2 regions of the Streptomyces sp. NPDC002490 genome follow, and region 1 is predicted to be linked to the other one. Evidence: predicted binding sites of a transcription regulator. Region 1 holds the regulator's gene; the other holds the start of a gene.
The links. Region 1 encodes HspR, which represses chaperone genes until heat shock. Its sites were predicted from a motif close to TTGAGNNNNNNNNNCTCAA; they were not measured.

Region 1 (5,077 bases):
CACCGAGGAGGGCCCGGCGGGCCGGGCCGGGGACGCCGAAGCGAAGGGTTCCGAGAACGCCGGGGCCGTGGCCGAGCTGGACCAGGTGCGCACCGCGCTGAGCGAGCGCACCGCGGACCTCCAGCGACTTCAGGCCGAATACCAGAACTACCGCCGCCGGGTGGAACGGGACCGGATCGCGGTCAAGGAGATCGCCGTGGCGAACCTCCTGACCGAGCTCCTTCCGGTGCTCGACGACATCGGCCGCGCCCGTGACCACGGGGAGCTGGTGGGCGGTTTCAAGTCGGTGGCCGAGTCGCTGGAGACGGTCGTCGCCAAGATGGGTCTCCAGCAGTTCGGCAAGGAGGGCGAGCCCTTCGACCCGACGGTGCACGAGGCCCTGATGCACAGCTACGCCCCGGACGTCACCGAGACGACCTGCGTGGCGATTCTCCAGCCCGGGTATCGGATCGGAGAGCGCACCATCCGCCCCGCGCGGGTGGCGGTGGCCGAGCCGCAGCCGGGCGCGTCGGCCGCGAAGGCGGACGGCGAGACGGAGGCGGACGAGCCCGAGGCCGGGGACGGCAAGGCGGCCGGTGCCGCCGACGGCAAGGACAGCGGTGCGCCCGACGAGGGCTGACCGCACCACGCACGGGAAGGAGGGACGTCGGGGATGAGTACCAAGGACTTCATCGAGAAGGACTACTACAAGGTCCTCGGCGTCCCCAAGGACGCCACCGAGGCCGAGATCAAGAAGGCGTACCGGAAGCTCGCCCGCGAGTTCCACCCGGACGCCAATAAGGGCAACGTCAAGGCCGAGGAGCGCTTCAAGGAGATCTCCGAGGCGAACGACGTGCTCGGCGACCCGAAGAAGCGCAAGGAGTACGACGAGGCGCGCGCCCTCTTCGGCAACGGTGGCTTCCGACCCGGACCGGGCGCGGGCGGCGGCTCGTTCAACTTCGACCTGGGCGACCTCTTCGGCGGCGGCCAGCAGGGCGGTGGCGCGGGCGGCGGCTTCGGCGGCGGTCTGGGCGACGTGTTCGGCGGGCTGTTCAACCGGGGCGGCGCGCCGGGCGCCGGTCGGGTGCAGCCCCGGCGGGGCCAGGACGTCGAGTCCGAGGTCACGCTGAGCTTCACCGAGGCCGTGGACGGGGCGACGGTGCCGCTGCGGATGTCCTCGCAGGCGCCCTGCAAGGCGTGTTCGGGCACCGGGGACAAGAACGGCACCCCGCGGGTGTGCCCCACCTGCGTGGGCACCGGGCAGGTGTCCCGGGGCGGCGGGGGAGGCTTCTCCCTCACCGATCCGTGCGTGGACTGCAAGGGCCGCGGCCTGATCGCCGAGACCCCTTGCGAGGTGTGCAAGGGGTCGGGACGGGCCAAGTCCTCGCGGACCATGCAGGTGCGCATCCCGGCGGGCGTCTCGGACGGGCAGCGGATACGGCTGCGCGGCAAGGGCGCCCCGGGCGAGCGCGGCGGCCCGGCCGGTGACCTGTATGTGGTCGTCCACGTGGACGACCACCCGGTGTTCGGCCGCAAGGGCGACAACCTGACCGTGACGGTGCCCGTCAGCTTCGTCGAGGCGGCCCTCGGCGGCGAGGTGCGGGTGCCGACGCTGGGCGGTCCGCCGGTGACGTTGAAGTTGCCGCCGGGCGTGCCCAACGGCCGCACCATGCGGGCCCGCGGCAAGGGCGCGGTCCGCAAGGACGGCACCCGCGGAGACCTGCTGGTGACCGTGGAGGTCGCGGTGCCCAAGGACGTGACCGGCAAGGCCCGGGACGCCCTGGAGGCGTACCGGGAGGCGACCGCGGACGTCGATCCGCGGGCGGAGCTGTTCGAGGCCGCGAAGGGAGCATGAGCGCCATGGACGGGATGGGCACGGGCGGCCGACGCCGCAACCCCTACCAGTTGACCGACGACTCGCCGGTGTACGTCATCTCGGTGGCGGCCCAGCTCAGCGGGTTGCACCCGCAGACCCTGCGGCAGTACGACCGCTTGGGCCTGGTCTCCCCGGACCGCACCGCGGGCCGGGGCCGCCGCTACTCGGCCCGGGACATCGAACTGCTCCGCCAGGTGCAGCAGTTGTCCCAGGACCAGGGCGTGAACCTGGCCGGGATCAAGCGGATCATCGAGCTGGAGGCCCAGGTGGCCGCGTTGCAGGCGCGGGTCGCCGAGCTCCAGGACGCGGTGGAGGGCGCCGCGGCGACGCTGCGCCAGCGCGAGGCCGCCGTGCACGCCTCGTACCGTCGGGACCTGGTGCCCTACCAGGAGGGCCAGACCAGTGCGCTGGTCGTCTGGCGTCCGGGGCGCAGGAAGGACTAGTCGCGCCCGGGGCGCGACGGAACGCGGGGCCGGAAGGAACGAACCTTCCGGCCCCGCGGCCGTGCCCGGCCGCGATCGGCCGGGGACACACCTTGATTAACCCCCCTGTAGCTAACCCGGGTGTGACCGTCTGTGAGGTGTGCGAGGCTGGGCGTGCCCGGGCCCCGGCGGTTCGCCGGACGCACGGGCCGGCGGCCTCGGCCCGGGACCGCCACGGCGGTCCCGCCGTCGTAGGGTCGTCCGGGCGGGTCGGTCGACGTCGACCGTGGCTCGCCGAACGGGTGTCCCGGCCTGGGCGTCCCGGGCCGGCCAGGGGGATTGGCCGACACGGGGACAACCCGGGGCGACCGAGAATTCCCCTCCCCTCGCCCCGCACCAACTCTGCCGGTCACCGGTCGGTTGCACCACCCTCCGCTTGTTGCACTGCGCCAAGCGGAGGGGGGACGCAAGGGGAAAGAAGCGGACGGACCGGTGACAAGCCCCTCCGGAGGTGGGGGCGGAGATATGGCTGAGGCGCATGTGCACGGAGTGGACCAGCTCTGCGAAGAAGGCGACCGGGTGTACGTGAGCGCCCTGAAGGGGGGCCGGGTGGCGCGGGCGGTGGCGGCCGGGGCGCCCTGCCTGGTCGACCTGGGATTGCTGTACCCGGATCCGGAGGACACCGGGTGGCTGGTGCCCGAGCCGCCGGGGGCGGTGGTCGGCCGGTTGGCCCGCGGGCTCGACGAGGAACTGGCGCAGGCCCGGGACCGGGCGTACGCGGTGGTCCGGCTCGCCGAGCGCTACACCGGCTACTGCGGCCCGGCGGCGGTCGGCGGGGCGTCGGGGGTGCCGGGGCTGCGGGTGCTGGAGGGCAAGCCCCGCATCCGGGAGGCGATCGCGCAGGCCTCGGACGAGTGCGCGGTCGAGCACCTGGCGATCCAGCCGGGCGGGGTGCGCCGGGAGGGGGTGCTCAGCGACGCGCTGCCGCTGGCGCTGGACATGGCGGGCCGCGGGGTGCGCATGCGGACCCTGTACACGCACGCCGCACGGCACGGGCAGGGCCTCTTCGAGTACGTGGAGCGGGTCGGGGGCGCGGTGCGGGTGCGCACCCTGGACGAGGTCACCGAGCGGCTGCTGATCTTCGACCGGGCGGTGGCGTTCGTCCCGGCGACCGAGGACCGCACGACCGCCCTGGAGCTGCGCCACCCCGGGCTGGTGGAGTTCCTCGCGATCGTCTTCGAACGGTTGTGGCGGCTGGCCCACCCGTTCGGCGAGGCGGTGCCGGCGATGACCCCGGTGGACGGGATCACCCGACGGGAGTGGGCCATCGCGGCACTGCTCGCCGAGGGGCACACGGACGCGGAGATCGCCCAGCGGCTCGGCATCAACGTCCGCACCGCCCGGCACCACATCCGCAAGCTCGCCGAGGAGTTGGGCGCGGTGAGCCGTGCCCAACTGGGGGTGCGGATCGCCCAGGCCGGTCTGGACGTCCCGCCCCGGCCGCCCGTGCCCGGCGGTTGACGGGCGGGGCGGCCGGGGCGCACGGCGGTCACTGCTCGCGTTCCAGGATGCCCGAGCGGGCGATGAGGTAGCCGAGTTGGGCGCGGCTGCCGCTGCCGAGGGCGGCGGCGAGCTTGGCGATGTGGGCGCGGCAGGTACGGACGTTCATCCCGAGCCGGCGGGCGATGGCCTCGTCCACGTACCCCTCGACGAGGAGCTTGGCGATGGACTGCTGGACGCCGGTGATGCCGTCCGGGGTGGACTGGTACGGGACTTCGTCGAGGAGGGGGGTGGCGCGCCGCCACAGCTGTTCGAAGACGCGGATCAGATAGCGCACCAGCCCCGGGTGGCGCAGCTCCAGGGCGGTGGTGTCCTTGCCGGCGTCGGGGGCGACGGGGATGAACGCCACGGTGTCGTCGCAGATGATGAGCCGCTCGATCAGCTCCTCCAGGGTGCGGATCTCGATCAGCCCGTCGGCCATGTGGTCGACGTAGGCCATGGTGCCCTGGCTGTGGCGGACGGTGTGTTGGTAGAGGGTGCGGATCCGGACGCCCCGGTCGGTCAACGGGCGGTCCCGTTCCAGGGCTTGGTTGAGGATGTGTTCGCTGCGTCGGCCGCCGGGCTGGATGGTGAGCACTTCGGAGCGCACCTCGGCGGTGGCCACGTTCAGCGCGGTGTTGATGCGGTCGATGCCTTCGAGCACGGTGATGGCGTGGGTGGGCGCGGGGCTCTGCGCGCTGATCGCCATGAACGGCTCAAATGATTCGGTCAGTTCGATGGACAGTCGGCGCCTGTCCAGGATCTCCCGTTCCAGCGGGTGGAGCCGTTGTGCCAGGGCGACCGACGGGGGAACCGGACGCAGCCAGTTCGCATCGTCCGGATCGGGGTGGAGAAGAGCGAATTCCAGAAGGCACGGAGTCGCCGCAACCTCTGCCCGCGCGATGCGTCCGGCACTCAGTGCGCTCGCGTAGAGCTGTCCGCCTTCGGCGCACAGCTCGGCCATGGAGTGGTGATGTGTCGGATGTGTGTCGGTTATGGGCAAATCTCCACCCCCCAGGGTCTTGTACGTGCAAGAACATGATGCATCGCTCCAGTGGTGTTGACATGCCTGAATGAGCCATCGTCTTGTTGCACCGGGGGAGAGGACTCATCAGGTGAGGACGAAGCCGACTATGTTCAAGGGAATGCTTCGCTCAGTGCTGGCGACTTTCTCCGTGGTAGTGGCCGCGGGTGCACTCGGTGCCGCCGGCGCTACGACCGCGCACGCCGATACGGGTTGGGGTTACGTGGCCCCCGCTCG
Region 2 (5,077 bases), on a different contig from region 1:
ATGGACAGCGGGAATTAAGGCTACGCCTTGCGGGGCCAGGAGTGCAGGCGGGACGGGTGATCCGTCGCGTAAGTCACACCGGAACCCGTGTTTCGGGGCGTGAAATGGCGGGAAACAAGCGGGGTTCCCGGTCGTGCGGGGGCAAATGCGCACGTCAGGGCGTGGCGGGGCGGTCGGTGGAGCGCGTCGTGCGCACCACTGCCAGCTCGCGGCCGTACTGGATCGTGTCAGCTCACTCGTTCATCAGGGGACGTCCGGAACCTGAACGGATTCCTCGCGGACGTGACCGTATGTGACGAGAACGTCTCCGGGAGCCGCCATGGCGCAGGGGGGCGGCCCCGGTGATCTTCGGCCTGCCGCCCCGAACCCTAACGTCAACCGGGGCCGCGGGACAGCCCCGGAAGGATGACCTGGATCCGGCAGCCGCGCGTGGACTCCGCGACCCCGATCCGGCCGCCGTGCAACTCCACCGCCCACCGGGCGATCGCGAGCCCGAGCCCGGTCCCGCCGTCGCTGCCCCCGGGGCCCACCGGCACGGTCGTCGGGAGCGCCGCCCCGCCCGCGGCGGGATCGGTGTAGGGCCCCCGGTTGAACCGCTCGAACACCCGGTGCCACTCCGACTCGGGGATGCCCGGCCCCTCGTCCACGACCTCCAGCGTCAGCGAGTCCGGGCCGGCGCCCCCGCGGGCCTTCACGGTGACCCGGCCGTGCGGGGGGCTGTGCTTGACCGCGTTGTCGATGAGGTTGGCGACCACCTGGTGGATGCGCTCCGGGTCCGCGTGCGCGGTGAGCTCGGGGGGGCACACGTCCAGGTGCAGGTGGACGTCGGTGCGGGTGTGGCTGCCGGAACCGGAGGCGAGGCCCCCGCGGGCCGAGGACACCATGTTGGCCTCCTTCAACACGCCCGACAGGTACGGCCACACCTCGAAGCGGCGGGCCTTCAGCGGGACCACCCCGTTGTCCAGCCGGGACAGGTCCAGCAGGGTCTCCACCAGCCGCCCCAGCCGCTCGGTCTGCTTGAGCGCGGTGCGCATGGTCTCCGGGTCGGCGGCCGACACCCCGTCCACCACGTTCTCCAGCACCGCCCGCAGCCCCGCGATCGGGGTGCGCAGCTCGTGCGAGACGTTCGCCACCAGCTCCTTGCGCTGGCGGTCCTGGGCCTCCAGGTCGTCGGCCATGCGGTTGATGGTGGCGGCCAGGTCGCCCAGCTCGTCCCCGCGGTCGTGGCCCCGCACCCGGCGGGTGTAGTCGCCGTGCGATATCGACCGGGCCACCGTGTTCATCTCGTCCAGCGGCGCGGTCAGCGAGTGCGCCACGAACTGGGTGATCAACAGGGTGGCGATGACCGAGAACACCGTGATGAACCGCAGTTCGGTCTCGGTGCGCACGGCGATCATCAGCAGTCCGGTGGTGATGAACACCGAGACCACGACCAGCGTGCCCAGCTTGGTCTTGATGGAGAACGGGCGCAGCCGGGGGGCGCCGGGGCCCTGCGGGCCGGGGGGCCCGCTCACGGCGTCGGGGTCTCCAGCGCGTATCCCACCCCGTGCACCGTGCGGATGCGTTCCGCCCCGATCTTGCGGCGCAGCGCCTTGATGTGGCTGTCCACGGTCCGGGTGCCGGAGGCGTCCGCCCAGTCCCACACCTCGGCGAGCAACTGCTCCCGGGAGAGCACCGCGCGCGGGGTGTTCGCCAGGCACACCAACAGGTCGAACTCGGTCGGCGTCAGGTGCACGTCCCCGCCCCGCACCCGCACCCGGCGCTGGGCGTGGTCGATCTCCAGCTCGCCCAGGCGCAGCGTGCCGCCGCGGGGGGTGGTGGCCGCGAGGGCGGCCCGCTCGACGCGGCGCAGCAGGACGTGCACCCGGGCGGCCAGCTCCCGCATCGAGAACGGCTTGGTCATGTAGTCGTCGGCGCCGACCCCGAGGCCGACCAGCATGTCCGTCTCGTCGTCGCGGGCGGTGAGCATCAGCACCGGAACGGGCCGCTGGGCCTGGACCCGGCGGCAGACCTCCAGGCCGTCGAAGCCCGGCAGCATCACGTCCAGGATCAGCAGGTCGGGCTGCCAGGCCTGGGTGGTGTCGACGGCGGTGGGCCCGTCGCCCGCGGTCTGGACGAGGAACCCCTCCGCGCGCAGCCGGGCCGCGATCGCCTCGACGATCGTCGCGTCGTCCTCCACCACGAGCACGCGCCGCTGGGCGCCGGGCGACACCGGTGCGCCGCCGTGTTGAGTGGTGTGTGTCTGCTCCATCGCCCGCCCCTGACTGAGCCGTTGGGAATCCGTGGGGTGATCCCATGGTTGTGCCAGACGCGTGGTGATCGACGCGCCGGTTGCAGACTAAGGGCACGGAGCGTGAACAGGCTATCCAGTACGGACGGCGAGGTGAACGACGTCCGGAACGCCCCGGGCGACCGGGATTTCCTGGGTACGGACCCCTTGGAACCCGGAATTCCGCAATGTTCCTTCAAAAACGGCGGAGGGTTGCGCGGACCAGACCGCGAGCACCCCGCCGGGGGCCAGTCGCTCGCGGCACAGGGCGATGCCGGTGGGGGTGTAGAGCCCCTCGTTGTCCTCGGTGACCGTCCAGTCGGGACCGTTGTCGACGTCCAGGCAGAGCGCGTCGTAGCTCCGCCCGGCGGTGCGCAGGTGCTCCAGCAGATCGGTGTGGAGGACCTCGGTGCGCGGGTCGTCCAGGGCAGCCCGGGACAGCGTCGACAGGGGGGCGCCGGGGCGGTGCCAGTCGATGACGGCGGCCTCGCGCTCCACCATCGTGATCCGTCCCCAGCGGGGGTCGGCCGCGGCGTGCGCCAGGCTGAAGCCGACGCCCAGGCCGCCGATCAGGAGGTGTCCGCCGTCCCGGTCCAGCGCCGCCGCGGCGGCGTCCACGAGCAGCCGCTCGGACCGGCCGTCCGAGGTGTCCATCAGGAAGCAGCCGTTGGCGATGATCTGGAGCAGGTCGCCGTGGCGGCGCAGGACCACCTCGCCGTGGGGGCCCGTGCGGCGGTCCAGGACCTCCGGCTCCTCCGTGGGGCGGTGCGGGGGAAGGCTGTAGTGGTGCGGCATGCACGCCATTGTGGCCCGGTCGGCGCCGGGCGCGGCCGGATGTCGCCGACGGGTTCCGCTCTCGGCGAACCCGTCGCCGTTCGCCCGGGGAACAAACGGCACCCCCCATGCATTGAGTCAACACAGCTCAACTTGAATGCCGAAGGGGAGATCATGGCTGCTGAGTCTGTTGGTTCCAAGGGCACCGCGCTGTCGCTGCCCGTGCTGCCCCTCGACGACGAGGTCGTGCTGCCCGGCATGGTCGTGCCGCTGGACCTGAACGACGCCGACGTGCGCGCCGCGGTGGAGGCCGCCCAGGCCGCCGCCCGCTCCGCGCCGGGCAAGCCGCGGGTCCTGCTGGTCCCGCGGATCGACGGCACCTACGCCGGCACCGGCGTCCTCGGCACCGTGGAGCAGGTCGGCCGGCTCGCCGACGGCGACCCCGGTGCCCTGATCCGCGGTCGCGAGCGGTTCCGCATCGGCGCCGGCACCACCGGACCGGGCGCCGCCCTGTGGGTCGAGGGCGTCCGCGTCGAGGAGCCCGTGCCCGAGCCGCTGCCCGGCGCCGTCACCGAGCTGATCACCGCGTACAAGGCGCTGGCCACCAGCTGGCTGCGCAAGCGCGGCGCCTGGCAGGTGGTGGACCGCGTCCAGCAGATCGAGGACGTGTCCCAGCTCGCCGACAACTCCGGCTACTCCCCGTTCCTCACCGTGCAGCAGAAGGTGGCGCTGCTGGAGACCGCCGACCCGGTGGCCCGGCTGAAGCTCGCCGCCGAACAGCTCCGCGAGCACCTCGCCGAGCAGGACGTGGCCGAATCCATCGCCAAGGATGTCCAGGAGGGCGTCGACAAGCAGCAGCGCGAGTTCCTGCTGCGCCGGCAGCTCGACGCGGTCCGCAAGGAGCTGCGCGAGCTGAACGGCGACGCCGACGGCGAGGCCGAGTCCGACGACTACCGGACCCGGGTGGAAGCCGCCGACCTGCCCGAGAAGGTCCGCGAGGCCGCCCTCAAGGAGGTCGACAAGCTGGAGCGGGCCAGTGACCAGTCCCCCGAGGGCGGCTGGATCCGCACCTGGCTGGACACCGTCCTCGAACTGCCGTGGAACGAGCGCAGCGAGGACCGGTACGACATCGAGGGCGCCCGGGCGGTGCTGGACGCCGAACACGCCGGCCTCGCCGACGTGAAGGAACGCATCACCGAGTACCTCGCGGTGCGCAAGCGGCGCCAGGACCGGGGTCTCGGGGTGGTGGGCGGTCGGCGCGGCGGTGCGGTGCTGGCCCTGGTCGGCCCGCCCGGCGTCGGCAAGACCTCGCTCGGCGAGAGCGTGGCGCACGCCATGGGCCGCGAGTTCGTCCGGGTCGCCCTCGGCGGCGTCCGGGACGAGGCCGAGATCCGCGGCCACCGGCGCACCTACGTGGGTGCGCTGCCCGGCCGGATCGTCCGGGCGATCAAGGAGGCCGGGTCGATGAACCCGGTGGTCCTGCTGGACGAGATCGACAAGGTCGGCTCCGACTTCCGGGGCGACCCGGCGGCGGCGCTGCTGGAGGTCCTGGACCCGGCGCAGAACCACACCTTCCGGGACCACTACCTGGAGGTCGAGCTGGACCTGAGCGACGTGGTGTTCCTCGCCACCGCCAACGTCCTGGAGGCCGTCCCGGAGGCGCTGCTGGACCGCATGGAGCTGGTCCGCCTGGACGGTTACACCGAGGACGAGAAGGTCGTCATCGCCCGGGACCACCTGCTGCCGCGCCAGCTGGAGCGGGCGGGCCTGAGTGCCGAGGAGGTCACCGTCGAGGAGGGCGCCCTGCGCAAGCTCGCCGGCGAGTACACCCGCGAAGCGGGCGTGCGCACCCTGGAACGGGCGATCGCCCGCCTGCTGCGCAAGGTGACCGCCCAGCACGAGCTCGGCGAGCGGGAGCTGCCGTTCACCGTCACCGACGGGGAACTGCGCGGGCTGATCGGACGGCCGCACCACGTGCCCGAGTCCGCCCAGGACCCGGCCGAGCGGCGGACCGCGGTGCCCGGGGTGGCCACC

Region 2: the regulator HspR is predicted to act here: its motif matches at 3,177-3,195, upstream of lon (endopeptidase La).

The regions. Positions count from the first base shown of each region.
Region 1 covers NZ_JBEOWM010000027.1:55,604-60,680, reverse strand. Annotated here, with positions in the region: gene grpE (nucleotide exchange factor GrpE) at 1-619, shown strand, start outside; gene dnaJ (molecular chaperone DnaJ) at 653-1,834, shown strand; gene ABT092_RS18900 (heat shock protein transcriptional repressor HspR) at 1,849-2,298, shown strand; gene ABT092_RS18895 (helix-turn-helix transcriptional regulator) at 2,803-3,798, shown strand; gene ABT092_RS18890 (helix-turn-helix transcriptional regulator) at 3,827-4,780, opposite strand; gene ABT092_RS18885 (hypothetical protein) at 5,064-5,077, shown strand, end outside.
Region 2 covers NZ_JBEOWM010000009.1:24,488-29,564, forward strand. Annotated here, with positions in the region: gene ABT092_RS07980 (HAMP domain-containing sensor histidine kinase) at 375-1,514, opposite strand; gene ABT092_RS07985 (response regulator transcription factor) at 1,511-2,251, opposite strand; gene ABT092_RS07990 (spermidine synthase family protein) at 2,363-3,064, opposite strand; gene lon (endopeptidase La) at 3,218-5,077, shown strand, end outside.